2 regions of the Bradyrhizobium sp. USDA 4011 genome follow, and region 2 is predicted to be linked to the other one. Evidence: riboswitches for the same ligand, from Rfam matches in the RefSeq annotation. Region 2 holds a riboswitch; the other holds the start of a gene.
What was found. Region 2 has a riboswitch for glycine ahead of gcvT (glycine cleavage system aminomethyltransferase GcvT). Riboswitches for the same ligand answer to the same signal wherever they lie in the genome.

Region 1 (6,778 bases), 1.3 Mb from region 2:
GTGCGCTTGCACATTGGCGAATTGACAGCCGAATAAATTTTTCGCCCGGTAAATTGCCAGCGTCTCGACTTCGTCCACGAACTCGCACCCACCATAGTATCGCCGCCCTGGGTAACCCTCAGCGTACTTATTTGTGAGAACCGATCCTTGAGCAGCCAATACGGCTTCGGAAACGATATTCTCCGACGCGATCAACTCGATCTGGTTTTGCTGACGTGCGAGTTCACGCTCAATTGCCTGGAAAACGGCCGGATCAGGCGACACTCGCGTCGATGGCTCTTGAACATTCACGAGAGATTCCCTTCAACATTCCGGAACGTTAACGGCGAGTCCTCCGCGCGAGGTCTCCCGGTACTTGTCATTCATATCGGCGCCCGTTTGCCGCATCGTTTCGATGACCTGGTCAAGCGAAACCCGATGCTCGCCATCACCGGCGAGGGCCAAGTACGCAGCATTGACCGCCTTTACGGCGCCAAAGGCGTTGCGCTCGATGCATGGGATCTGAACCAAGCCGCCGACCGGATCACAAGTCATCCCCAAGTGATGCTCTATGGCAATCTCGGCGGCGTTCTCGATCTGCTCATTGGTGCCGCCAAGGGCCGCCGTGAGGCCGGCACTTGCCATCCCAGCGGCCGATCCCACTTCACCTTGACATCCAACCTCGGCGCCCGAAATGGAGGCGTTCCGTTTTATGATGCTTCCGATAGCACTTGCCGCAAGCAGGAAGGTACGCAGCCCTTCATGATTCGCATCCTCGCAGAGGTCACGGTAGTAGCGAAGGACAGCTGGGACGACGCCGGCAGCCCCGTTTGTCGGAGCGGTAACGACTCGCCCTCCGGCAGCATTCTCTTCGTTCACCGCGATGGCGAAAGCCGATATGTGGTCGAAGGGGCGGCTGGTTGACCGCGAATTGCTGAGAGCAACCTTCTGCAGCCGTTCGAAAAGAGCACCGGCCCTTCTTCGCACGCGCAGCCCGCCCGGGAGTTCTCCGTCCTGCGCTAGGCCACGATCGATGCACTTCATCATGACAGCGATGATGCGGTCGAGCTCTCGAATTGTCTCTCCCTCGCCGCGGCGGGCAATCTCGTTTGCCTTGACAATATCGGCAATGTTGCAGGAATGAACTCGACATAGCTCCAGAAGGTCGCGCGAGGATCCAAATTCGAAGCCGAGACGATATTCAAGATCGCCTTCCTGTCTTTCGGCGCCAAGTCGCTCAATGAATCCACCACCGACCGAGAACCACACTTCGGACGAAACAACGTTGGTACCTACATCCAACGCCTTGAATTCCATGGCGTTCGGATGCCGGCTGAACTGACGCTTTGTATCGAAAACAATATCTTTCTCCTGCTCGAAGGTAATCCTGCGGCCGCTCGGCAGCTCAATCTGGCGCTCGTTGGTAATTCGTTCGAACAGTCGGCTCGCCTCGTCGGGATCGATGCGATCGGGGGTCTTGCCTGAAAGCCCCAGGACGAGAGCTTTGTCGGTCGCATGACCCTTGCCTGTCCAAGCGAGGGAGCCGAAAATCCTGGCTTCGATCCGCACGACACTATCCTCGCGCCCATCCCTCAGACCACGAACGAATGTCGCAGCGGCTTTCATCGGGCCGACGGTATGTGAAGAAGACGGGCCAATTCCGATCTTGAACAGATCGAAGACGCTTATCGGCAACTTCTTGGTTGCGCCGTCCCTAAGAGCAGAACGAGCTAGCAGTTCAGAATGGAAGTTGGGCGGATTTCGGCTTGTCACGCAAAGCACTCCAGCTTTTTCAGCTATGTTGAGTGCCCCATCTGTTTCTTTGCCTGAGAACGTTATCCCGTCGGCGGATGCAAGCGGCATCTCTTTTCAGATGTTTGGACTGACGCGGTCCTTTTGCCTGAGAGTTTCCTGGGGCGGTTGCTCCTTCGGCGCCGACAACTCGGTCTCTCCCAGCGTCAGATGTTCAGCGTAACGATTCTTCCTTCCCTTTGGCCGAAAGCGCAATCCGACGTGTCGAAAATCGGTGGTTAGGTATGCGCTATCCCGCTCGCTTGTCAAGATACGCCAGCTTGCTTGTGATCTCTGATCGCCAGCGATAGGTGCTGCTCCCTCACGCGCTGTTCTTTGCGGTGTACCTTCCGATCCTCAGGTCTATCGAGCCGCGGAGTCTTGCTTAGCTCGTGCTGATAATTACGACCCCAGCAACACATCTACTGCTCATAATCCTACATTCGACTTGCAGCCGAGTTTGCCGCGCCGGCTACAAGCGCGCCGGCACAGGGCCACCCTTCTTTGTATAGCGAATGTCAAGCTCGTTCGATCACCAATGCGCTGTGAAGTCTGACATCGAGACGTTTTGCTGAGGCACCCTCGTTTTTTAGACAAGTGCGTACAAAAAAGACGCTGGCCTCACCCTCAATTCTCAGTTTCGCTCGAGAGCGCGCTGCGACTCAGTTCGCGATCTATGCGGTTTCTTGACGCGGCGAATCGCAAGAATCTGCAATCTGGTTTGCGTCTTGCCTGTAATCGTCTTGCCAGCAATCTTAAAACTGAAGCGCCACTCGCCTGGCAACGCTTCTCGAATGCTAAATTGTACGCCTCTATATTGCATGAACCATTCCAGCACACGCCCTTTTCTGCCCCCGCGTCGTCCCGGTGCAGATCATCGATTATCAGAATTTTGACACTCGGACGAAAGGTGCCGCCGGTCCTAGGGGACCGGCGGCCAAGTTTAGGGAGGAAACGCCCGTATGGGCAGCGATAGTGAAACTATCGCACGGCACCGCCAATCGCTTGGCGGATATCGAAAGGGTATCTCGGTGGCCGGGCCAGAGGATTATCCGCCGTCTCATCGAATAAAGGTGATACGAGGAGAGCTTCACCTTAACGGCTCAAGTAATTCAATCGAGATTGCAATAAAAGAGAAAGTTACGTACGGGGCGTACTGAGCCCCTTTTTCGCGCTGTCGTATTGCCTCTTCAACAAACAAGATCCTTTCTTTCGCAAGGCTTCGCCTGCAGAGGGAGGGACTCACCTTGTCTTGCCACTCGCACGCGACAGATCCTGCCTGCGGCGACACGACGCACTAGCTTGCCCGCATCTGAGTAGAAAGTCAGCGACTCTGTAACGGCGATGGAGTCCCCCGTATGGACGTCAGTTCTTGGTTTGCTGAAGCCGTTTTTTCGGCTTTCGATCCGAGCTAGATGGCGCAAGTGATGTGGCTTCAACGTCGAGCGAGCCAATTGAAGCCTTTTGCCGAATTCTGAGGAACCTGAGAACGCAATCCTCAGAAATGCTAGAATTTGAATTCTCCTCAGACCACCTTCCAGTTTTCGAGATGCTGCTTCTTCAACGAAAACGAATTTGGTTATGGTCAGTAGGCACGTCCGAAGCCGCCCCACTCATGTCAGGTTCAAGGCGCACCAGACCTGCGGCTAGGTATGAAGCGTATCGAGCACTCTTCCTGTTGTTGCTCAGCTCTCCGCGTCAAGTTCGGCGTCCCCTCAAGCGAAAGCCACGGCTAAGCCGCGCTGTCCTTCCTTCCCGTCAAAGATCTCGTGAGACAGCGCCTATAAGAGGTGGGCGTATCTCACGTTACACTCCTGTGGGCGAGCCGGCGTGGTGCGCAACTTCGTCTCCGATCCTTACGCTCGGAAACTCTTTGCGAGCCGCAAGAAATTCATAAACAGCACCTGGCCATGTTCGGTAAGTACCGACTCCGGATGGAACTATACCCCATAGGTCGGTTGACGCCGATGTGCGAAGGCCATGATCTCACCTTCATCCGAGCGGGCCGTCACAATGAGATGCTGCGCGTTGGAGTCATCCAGTTCGACCGCCAGAGAATGGTAGCGTCCGACGCAAAGTGGGGACGAGAGTTCGCGGAACAACCCTCGGCCATCATGTGTGATGTACGAGGACCGGCCGTGCATGGGGTGACGTGCACGCACTATACGTCCGCCGAAAATGCTTCCAATACACTGGTGCCCAAGGCAAATGCCAAGAATAGGGACGCGACCTGAAAGTTCACGGACGACGGCGGTGGATATGCCGGCCTCCATTGGGCTGCAGGGACCCGGAGAGATGACAACTGCACGCGGCTTGAATCCAACAAGATCGGTGACGCTCACGGCGTCGTTTCGGACCACTTCCGTCTCTTCACCAAGCTTGCGGAAATAGCAAGCAATGTTGAAGACGAATGAGTCGTAGTTGTCGATGATGACAATCACAATGCACCAGGTGGCTCGACGTCAAAAGCGTCAAAGATGCGCTGTGCCTTGGCGAACGTCTCCTCATATTCGGCTTCCGGCCTTGACATCGCCGTGATCCCGCCGCCTGCATGAAACATAGCCAGGCCGTCGTCGATCGTCACAGTACGGATCGCGATGTTCGTGTCCATGTGCCCGTTGAAACCGATGAAGCCGATCGCCCCGCAATAGACCTCTCGCGCCACTCGCTCGATGTCCGCAATGATTTCCATCGATCGCACCTTTGGAGCACCGGTCACCGAGCCTCCCGGAAAGCAGGCGCGAATCAGGCTGACCGCGTCTTCGTCGGCAGCAAGTTCGCCCCTGACCATCGAGACGAGGTGGTGCACCGAGGCATAGGATTCGAGATCGCAGAGTAGCGGAACCTCGACCGAATCCGCAGTGCAAACACGTGACAGATCGTTACGCAACAAGTCGACGATCATAATGTTCTCGGCACGGTCCTTTTCGGACGCAAGGAGGATTTCGGCGCGGCGCTGGTCTTCCTTTGGATCAGCAGAACGCTCGATTGTGCCCTTGATCGGGCGCGTTTCGACCTGTCGTCCGTCAAGTTTCAGGAAGCGTTCCGGCGAACTCGATGCAATGGTCAGCTCGCCGTAGCGCAAGAGGGCCGCAAACGGCGCCGGGTTCAATGACCGCAGCTGGCCGTAGAAGGTGAGCGGATCGAACAGCCGGGACACCCTGGCGCTGAAGCGCTGCGCAATGTTCGCCTGGAAGACGTCCCCGGCCAGGATCAAGCCGATGACGCGCTGGACCGCTGCAATATAGCTTTCGCGGTGAAAGTTCGAATGCCAGACGCCCGCCGTGCCCGGGAGTACGATCCGCGGCAACTTTGGCCTCGCGAGCAGCGCTGCAAATTCGTCGGCACGACGGCGTGCACGCTCGGCGCGTCGAGCGGGGTCCTGCTCCGCCCATCCCGTCGAAACGATCCAGCACCTGTGGTCCCGGTGGTCGAAGCTGACCACCACGTCATAGAAATGCAGGACGGATTGAGGCAGCCGTTGGCCGGGATTTTCGGGCGCCGGCAATCGCTCCAATGTCCTGTTCAGATCGTAAGCAAGGAAGCCGGCGGCGCCGCCCTGAAACGGTGGGAGATCGGGTCGATGCGCTTGTCGATATCTGGCGAGGAGGGTACGAAGCACGGCCCATGGATCGCCCTCAATGGCCTCTCCATTACAACTTGCCTGTCCACCCGTGACCAAATAGGTGCTGAACGGCTCGCAGGCCAGATATGAGTAACGCCCAAGCTGCTCATGCCGTGCCGCGCTATCGAGAAAAGTAAGGTGCGGCCGCTGTGCAAACATCGCAGCGCATTGACAGGCTCAATCCACGGCAACTCGCGCACGTGCATAGGCTATCGGTCGCCGACAACTGATAGGCTGTCACGTTTGCACCGATCGTGATCCCGTCCCGAATGAAGGCAAACTTCGTCCGAAACGTACGGGCCTTCGATACTGATCATCAGGTCAGCCTCCGCCATTTGGTCGGCCGCGCCGAGCAATTTGGTTTAAGCCTGCCATTCCGGCGAAATGCACGTCTTTCGATAGATCGTAGTCGGCGGCAAACCGCAGCTCCCGGACCGGTCGTACGCGCCGGATCGCTTCCTGATACAATCCGTGCGTTTGTACGCTGCGAGCTCCATCTCGCTGTCGAACTCACCATAGACCACGACATCGATGTCGTTGCCGAGTTGATCGCTCTTGCGATTGCGCGCAATCTCGAGCCGGCGTGCATGTGGGATGGTGGTGAGAACCGATAGACCTTCGATAATTTGGTCGATACCGGCCTTGTCCTTGGCTGTGAAGAAGACGATGTGACGGATCATGGTGGCCGCAAACGCGAGTCTCAGGTTGGCCGCATCCTTATATCGGGATCATGGTCGGGGCAATGCCGACGCTGCGTTGACGGCAGACGCTGTTTGACGCTCGTGTGACATCCCGAGGTAACGGAAGCTCGCAAAGAACTTCTACCCGATCAGGACGCGGGAACTGCGAGACGCTCAATGGTCTGAATGTAGCGCGCGAGCAGGTGACAGACTACGTTATGCACGCGGAGCGCTTGCACAATCAGGCGGTGATCCTGATTGGGCCGCGGTCGCCAACCGCTGGTACGCGCCATCGCAAACACCGATCTTGAATTTGCAAGCTGAAGCCCGTCGAGGCTCGCAAGCCGTCGCGGCATCGCGCAGGGCGCCACCAAGGTTTGGTGAAAAGAGCGGCTAGCGACTTCGAATTGTCTGGGGATGGTCTCCTTCGATCAGGGCGAGTTCGATGCGTGCCAAATGGTGAGAGGTGGGCTTTGGCGCCGCATTGCGCAGCGCGACCACTTCGAGCGCTGCGCGCGTCTCGGCGATCTCCCGCACCGAGTTGGCATCGAGCGGAGCAACTCGGACGCCGCGGCGGGGCCGAGCTACGACAAGATGCTGGGCCTCCAATTGCCGAAAGGCCTCGCGCACCGGGGACGTGGCTTGAATTGAATTCCCGCGCGATGTGATCCTGCGGGAGCGGAGCGTCCGGCGGCAGTTCGCC
Region 2 (6,778 bases):
TATCGCTCGCCGTCGTTCGCCCGCAGTCTCGTCGGGCCTTATGATTGCCGGACCGTAGGATGGGTTTCGCTACGCTCCACCCATCCTGCAACATGGCCCGTTACTCCGCCGCCTGCGCGTAATCCTCGATCGGCGGGCACGAGCACACCAGATTGCGATCGCCGTAGACATTGTCGACGCGGCCGACCGGGCTCCAGTATTTGTCGGACCGCGACACGCCGGCGGGGAAGCAGCCCTCGGCGCGGGTGTAGGCCCGGTTCCAGGCGTCGTCGGCGATGTCGTGGACGGTGTGCGGTGCGTGGCGCAGCGGCGACGCCTCGACCTTCCGGCGGCCCTTCTCGATCTCCGCGATCTCGCCCCGGATCGCGATCATCGCGTCGCAGAAGCGGTCGATCTCGAACTTCGATTCCGATTCCGTCGGTTCGATCATCAGCGTGCCCGCCACCGGGAAGCTCATGGTCGGCGCGTGGAAGCCGTAGTCGATCAGCCGCTTGGCGATGTCGTCCACGGTGACGCCGCTGGTCGTCTTCAGCGCCCGCGGGTCGACGATGCATTCATGCGCGACGCGGCCGCGCTCGTTGCGATACAGCACCGGGAAGTGCGGCTGCAGCCGTGCGGCGATGTAGTTCGCATTGAGGATCGCAATTTCGGTGGCGCGCGTGAGACCTTCGCCGCCCATCATCAGGATGTAGATGTAGGAGATGGTCAGGATCGATGCCGAGCCAAACGGCGCGGCCGACACCGGGCCGATCGCGTGTGCGGTCGCCCCGTCGGTTGCGGGATGGCCGGGCAGATAGGGCGCAAGATGCGCCTTCACGCCGATCGGACCCATGCCGGGGCCGCCGCCGCCATGCGGGATGCAGAAGGTCTTGTGCAGATTGAGATGGCTGACATCGGCGCCGTAATCGCCGGGCCGCGACAGCCCGACCTGCGCGTTCATGTTGGCGCCGTCGAGATAGACCTGGCCGCCATGCGCATGCACGATGTCGCAGATCTCGCTGATATGCTCCTCGAACACGCCGTGGGTCGACGGATAGGTGATCATGACGGCGGCGAGATTGGCCGAATGCTTCTCCGCCTTGGCGCGCAGATCATTGACGTCGACATCGCCGCGCGCATCGCACGCGACAACCACGACGTCCATGCCTACCATCGCGGCCGAGGCCGGATTGGTGCCGTGCGCGGAGGAGGGGATCAGGCACACCTTGCGGTGCGGCTCGCCGCGCGCGAGGTGATAGCCACGGATGGCCAGCAACCCGGCATATTCGCCCTGCGCGCCGGAATTCGGCTGCAGCGAGATCGCGTCATAGCCGGTGATGTCGCACAGCCACTGCTCCAGCCGCTTGAACAGCGCGTGATAACCCTTGGCCTGATCCGCAGGCGCGAACGGATGCAGGTTGCCGAACGCCGGCCAGGTCAGCGGGATCATCTCGGTGGTGGCGTTGAGCTTCATTGTGCAGGAGCCGAGCGGGATCATCGCGCGGTCGAGCGCGAGGTCGCGATCGCTGAGCTTGCGCATGTAGCGCAGCAGCTCGGTCTCCGAACGGTGGGTGTTGAATACCGGGTGGGTGAGAAATGCGCTGGTGCGGCGCAGCTCCTTCGGCAGCGCCTCGCGTGCGGCCGCCTCGATCTCGGCGAAGCTGAGCTTGCCGCCGAACACGCGCCACACCGCTTCGACGGTCTCCGGCGTCGTGGTCTCGTCGAGCGCGATACCGAGCGTGGTTGCGCCGATGCGCAGATTGATCCGCTCCGCCTGCGCGCGGGAGACGATCTCGATCTGCTTGCTTCCGGCCTCGACCGTCACGGTGTCGAAGAATGCCTCGCTGGTCGGCGCAAAGCCGAGCTTGCGCAGGCCGGCGGCGAGCACGGTGGCGCGGCGATGCACGCTGCGCGCGATGTGCGTCAGGCCTTCCGGGCCGTGATACACCGCATACATCGAAGCGATCACGGCGAGCAGCACCTGCGCAGTACAGATGTTGGAGGTCGCCTTCTCTCGGCGGATATGCTGCTCGCGGGTCTGCAGCGCCAGCCGATAGGCCGGTGCACCGCGCGAATCCACCGAGAGGCCAACGATGCGGCCGGGCAGCGAGCGCTTCAGCGTGTCGCGCACGGCCATGTAGGCGGCGTGCGGTCCGCCATAACCCATCGGCACGCCGAACCGCTGCGCCGAACCGATGGCGATGTCGGCGCCGAGCTCGCCGGGCGAGGTCAGCAAAGCCAGCGACAGCAGGTCCGCGGCCACGATCGCAAGCGCACCCTTGGCGTGCAGCGATGCGATCGCGGGCCGGAGGTCGCGCACCGCGCCTGTCGTGCCCGGATATTGCAGCAGCGCGCCGAGCACGTCGGCCTTGTCGAGCTCGGTCAGGGGATCGCCGACCACAAGCGCCCAGCCCAATGGGGCGGCGCGCGTGCGCATCACCGCCAGCGTCTGCGGATGAACTTCCTTGTCGACGAAGAACACCTTTGCCTTCACCTGCGAGTGGCGCTCGGCGAGCGCCATTGCTTCGGCGGCGGCGGTCGCCTCGTCGAGCAACGAGGCGTTGGCGACGTCGAGCCCGGTGAGGTCGCAGATCATGGTCTGGAAATTGAACAAGGCTTCGAGCCGCCCCTGGCTGATCTCCGGCTGGTACGGCGTATAGGCGGTGTACCAGGCCGGGTTCTCCAGGATGTTGCGCTGGATCACCGCGGGCAGGATGGTGCCGGAATAGCCCTGGCCAATCAGCGAGGTGAAGGTCTGGTTCTGCGCGGCGAGCTCGCTCATATGCGCGAGCGCTTCGGTTTCGCTCAGCGCCCGGCCGAGATCGAGCGGCGCCTTCTGAAGGATCGACGCCGGCAACGTCTCGTTCATCAGCGCCTGCAGGCTCGCGGCGCCGACCGTTTCCAGCATCGCGTTGATGTCGCGCGGGGATGGCCCGATGTGGCGGCGGACGAAATCGGTGGCGGCTTCGTTGATCGGCTTGAAGGGCGCGTTCATGGGCTGATCCTCGGATGATCCGTTAGGCGGTGTGCGCGGCGTAGGCGGCCTCGTCCATCAGGCCGCCGAGTTCGCCCTTGTCGGCAATCTTGAGCTTGAAGAACCAGGCCTTGCCGCCGGCATCCGAATTGACCAGCGCGGGCTCGGCCGCGAGCGCCTCGTTGACCTCGATCACTTCGCCGGTGATCGGCGCGTAGACGTCGGAGGCGGCCTTGACGGATTCGACGACCGCGGCGGCCTCGGCTTTCTTCAGGCTGCGGCCGACCTTGGGCAGTTCGACGAACACGACGTCGCCGAGCTGCGACTGCGCGTAGTCGGTGATCCCGATCGTGGCGACGTCGCCCTCGATGCGGAGCCATTCGTGGTCGGACGTGTACAGCGTCGTCATGGGGATCGATCCTTTGGCGTTTAGCGTTTGTAGGTATTGGGGACGAAGGGCGTGGCGGCGACCTTGAGCGGGAGCCGTTGGCCGCGCACTTCGGCGAAAACCGTGGTGCCGAGCGCGGAAAGGGATGTCGGCAGATAGCCCATCGCGACCGGCGCATTGAGGCTCGGGCCGAAGCCGCCCGACGTCACCTTGCCGATCGGCTCGGCCGAGGTGGCGTCGGCAAACAGCAAGGCGCCTTCGCGCACCGGGGCGCGGCCGTCGGGCTTGAGACCGACGCGGCGGCGAGCAGCGCCTTGGGCGAATTGCGCGAGAATCTTGTCGGCACCGGGGAAACCGCCGGCGCGGGCGCCGCCGCTGCGGCGGACTTTCTGCACCGACCATTCCAGCGCACCCTCGACCGGCGTCGTCGTGGTGTCGATATCGTGACCGTAGAGACAGAGCCCGGCCTCGAGCCGCAGACTGTCGCGCGCGCCGAGCCCGATCGGCAGCACGTCGGGATTGTCGAGCAGCGCTTTGGCAAGGCCTTCGGCATCGGCCGCGGGGACAGAAATCTCGAACCCGTCCTCACCTGTATAGCCGGAGCGCGAGACAAACCAGACGCGATGGTCAACCATCCAGTTGTAACGGTCGACCAAGTGTGGACCCGCATCCATGAACTTCATGGACGGCGCCGCTGCGCAGAATTTGGCCAGCACGGCTTCTGCCTTCGGACCCTGAAGCGCGATCAGCGCGCGATCGGTTAGCGAATCGATGATGCAGTCATCGGAGAGGTGTGCGCGCAGGTGCGCCTCGTCCTCTTCCTTGCAGGCGGCGTTTACGACCAGGAACAGGTGATCGCCGAAGAAATTGGCGACCATCAGATCGTCCAGGATCCCACCATCGGCATTGGTGAACTGGGCGTAGCGTTGCCGCCCTGGGGCAAGTCCCACAATGTCTTGCGGCACTAGTCTCTCGAGCGCGCGGGCCGCGTCCTCGACATTGCCCGATTTCGGCCGCAGCGCGAGCTGGCCCATGTGCGACACGTCGAACAGGCCCGCTTCCTTGCGGGTGTGCAGGTGCTCCTTCAGCACGCCGGTCGTGTATTGCACCGGCATGTCATAGCCGGCGAACGGCACCATCTTGGCGCCGCGCGCCAGATGCAGCGCGTGCAGCGGGGTCTGTTTCAGCGGGGAGGTTTCGCACGCAAGCATCACAGGGCCCTCGCGGTTCCCGCGGGGACCTATTTCCCCTTGAGAAACCTGCAGAAAGCCCCATCTGTCGCTGTGCCTGAGAGTATTATCCCGTCGGCGGACGCATCGGGGAGAACCCCAGCGCCTCTTTCCAGATGTTAGACGTCACGCGGTCCTTTTGCCTGAGAGTTTCCGGGGCGGTTGCTCCTTCGGCGCCGGCGGTAAGGCCGGTCTCTCCCGACGTGACTAGTAACAGGTAGGTAGAAAACACGGCGTCACCAGGACTGTCAACGCAGCTCTCGCTGCTATCCAATGGGCTTTGTGCTGCCGCGGCAAGCCCATGATCCGCCTGCACAGTTTCTGGACACCGCAGCTGGCAATGTCTAAAAGCGTTCGGCCGGAAAATGACGCCTTTTTGCGGCTGGCCGGCCCCTTTTTCCGATTGGATGAACATGAGCAGCGTCAACGACATCAGGTCGACATTTCTGAACTTCTTCAAGGAGAACGGCCACGAGATCGTGGCGTCGTCGCCACTGGTTCCGCGCAACGACCCGACCCTGATGTTCACCAACGCCGGCATGGTGCAGTTCAAGAACGTCTTCACCGGCGTCGAGAAGCGCGGCTATCAGCGCGCCACGACGTCGCAGAAGTGCGTCCGCGCCGGCGGCAAGCACAACGACCTCGACAACGTCGGCTACACCGCGCGCCATCTCACTTTCTTCGAGATGCTCGGCAACTTCTCGTTCGGCGACTACTTCAAGGAGCGCGCGATCGAGCTCGCCTGGAATCTGATCACCAAGGATTTCGGGCTGAAGAAGGACAAGCTGCTCGTCACCGTCTACCACACCGACGACGAGGCAGCGGGCTACTGGAAGAAGATCGCGGGCTTCTCGGACGATCGCATCATCCGCATCCCGACCTCGGACAATTTCTGGGCGATGGGCGATACCGGACCGTGCGGTCCGTGCTCCGAGATCTTCATCGATCGCGGCGAGCACATCTGGGGCGGACCTCCGGGCAGCCCGGAAGAGGACGGCGATCGCTTCCTCGAATTCTGGAACCTGGTGTTCATGCAGTACGAGCAGGTGACGAAGGAGGAGCGCGTGGCGCTGCCGCGTCCCTCGATCGACACCGGCATGGGGCTTGAGCGCATGGCCTGCATCCTGCAGGGCGTCGAGAGCGTATTCGAGACCGATCTGTTCCGCCACCTGATCGATGCGGCCGCCTCGGCCCTCGGCCATGGGCCGAACCCGCAGAACGTGGCGTCGTACCGGGTGATCGCTGACCATCTGCGCTCCTCGGCGTTCCTGATTGCCGACGGCGTGCTGCCGTCGAATGAGGGCCGCGGCTATGTGCTGCGCCGGATCATGCGCCGCGCGATGCGCCACGCGCAGCTTCTGGGTGCGAGCGAGCCGCTGATGCATCGGCTGGTCTGGGCGCTGGTCCGCGAGATGGGCCAGGCCTATCCGGACCTGGTGCGCGCGGAGAAGCTGATCGAGGAGACGTTGCAGCTGGAAGAGACGCGCTTCCGCAAGACGCTGGTGCGCGGCCTTTCGATCCTCGACGAGAAGAGCGCCGGCCTCAAGAAGGGCGACATGTTCGACGGCGACACCGCGTTCACGCTGTACGACACCTACGGATTCCCGCTGGACCTGACGCAGGATGCGCTGAAGTCGCGCGGCATCAGCGTCGACCAGGCATCGTTCACCGACGCGATGAACCGCCAGCGCGAGAAGGCGCGCGCCTCCTGGGCAGGCTCCGGCGAGGCGGCGACCGAGACCATCTGGTTCCCGCTCCGTGAGAAGCTCGGTGCGACCGAATTCCTCGGCTATGAGACCGAGAGCGCGGAAGGCGTGGTGACGGCATTGGTCAAGGACGGCGCCGAGGTCGACGGCCTCAAAGCCGGCGAGACCGGCGCGATCGTGCTGAACCAGACGCCATTCTATGCCGAGTCCGGTGGTCAGGTCGGCGATGTCGGCATCCTCACCGGCGAGGGCGTCAAGTTCCGCGTCACCGACATGCAAAAGAAGGCCGGCGACCTGTTCGTGCATGTCGGCACGGTGGAGCAGGGCACCCTGAACGTCGGCACCGCCCTGCAGCTCGAGGTCGACCACGCCAGGCGCTCGTCGATCCGCGCCAACCACTCGGCGACACATCTGCTGCACGAGGCGCTGCGCCAGGTGCTCGGCGATCACATCGCGCAACGCGGCTCGCTGGTCGCGCCCGATCGCCTGCGCTTCGATTTCG

Region 1: linked by a shared signal. The riboswitch ahead of ACVW1C_RS28735 (L-serine ammonia-lyase) and the one ahead of gcvT (glycine cleavage system aminomethyltransferase GcvT) in region 2 are both predicted to bind glycine.

Annotation. Positions count from the first base shown of each region.
Region 1 is NZ_JBSSGG010000001.1:6,090,956-6,097,733, forward strand. It holds gene glyA (serine hydroxymethyltransferase) at 1-291, opposite strand, end outside; gene ACVW1C_RS28735 (L-serine ammonia-lyase) at 304-1,674, opposite strand; glycine riboswitch at 1,791-1,855, opposite strand; glycine riboswitch at 1,858-1,945, opposite strand; partial or broken gene ACVW1C_RS28740 (anthranilate synthase component II) at 3,627-4,211, opposite strand; partial or broken gene pabB (aminodeoxychorismate synthase component I) at 4,208-5,601, opposite strand; partial or broken gene ACVW1C_RS28750 (Dabb family protein) at 5,717-6,075, opposite strand; partial or broken gene ACVW1C_RS28755 (GntR family transcriptional regulator) at 6,225-6,778, opposite strand, start outside.
Region 2 is NZ_JBSSGG010000001.1:7,375,906-7,382,683, forward strand. It holds gene gcvP (aminomethyl-transferring glycine dehydrogenase) at 101-2,974, opposite strand; gene gcvH (glycine cleavage system protein GcvH) at 2,997-3,362, opposite strand; gene gcvT (glycine cleavage system aminomethyltransferase GcvT) at 3,383-4,552, opposite strand; glycine riboswitch at 4,693-4,781, opposite strand; gene alaS (alanine--tRNA ligase) at 4,984-6,778, shown strand, end outside.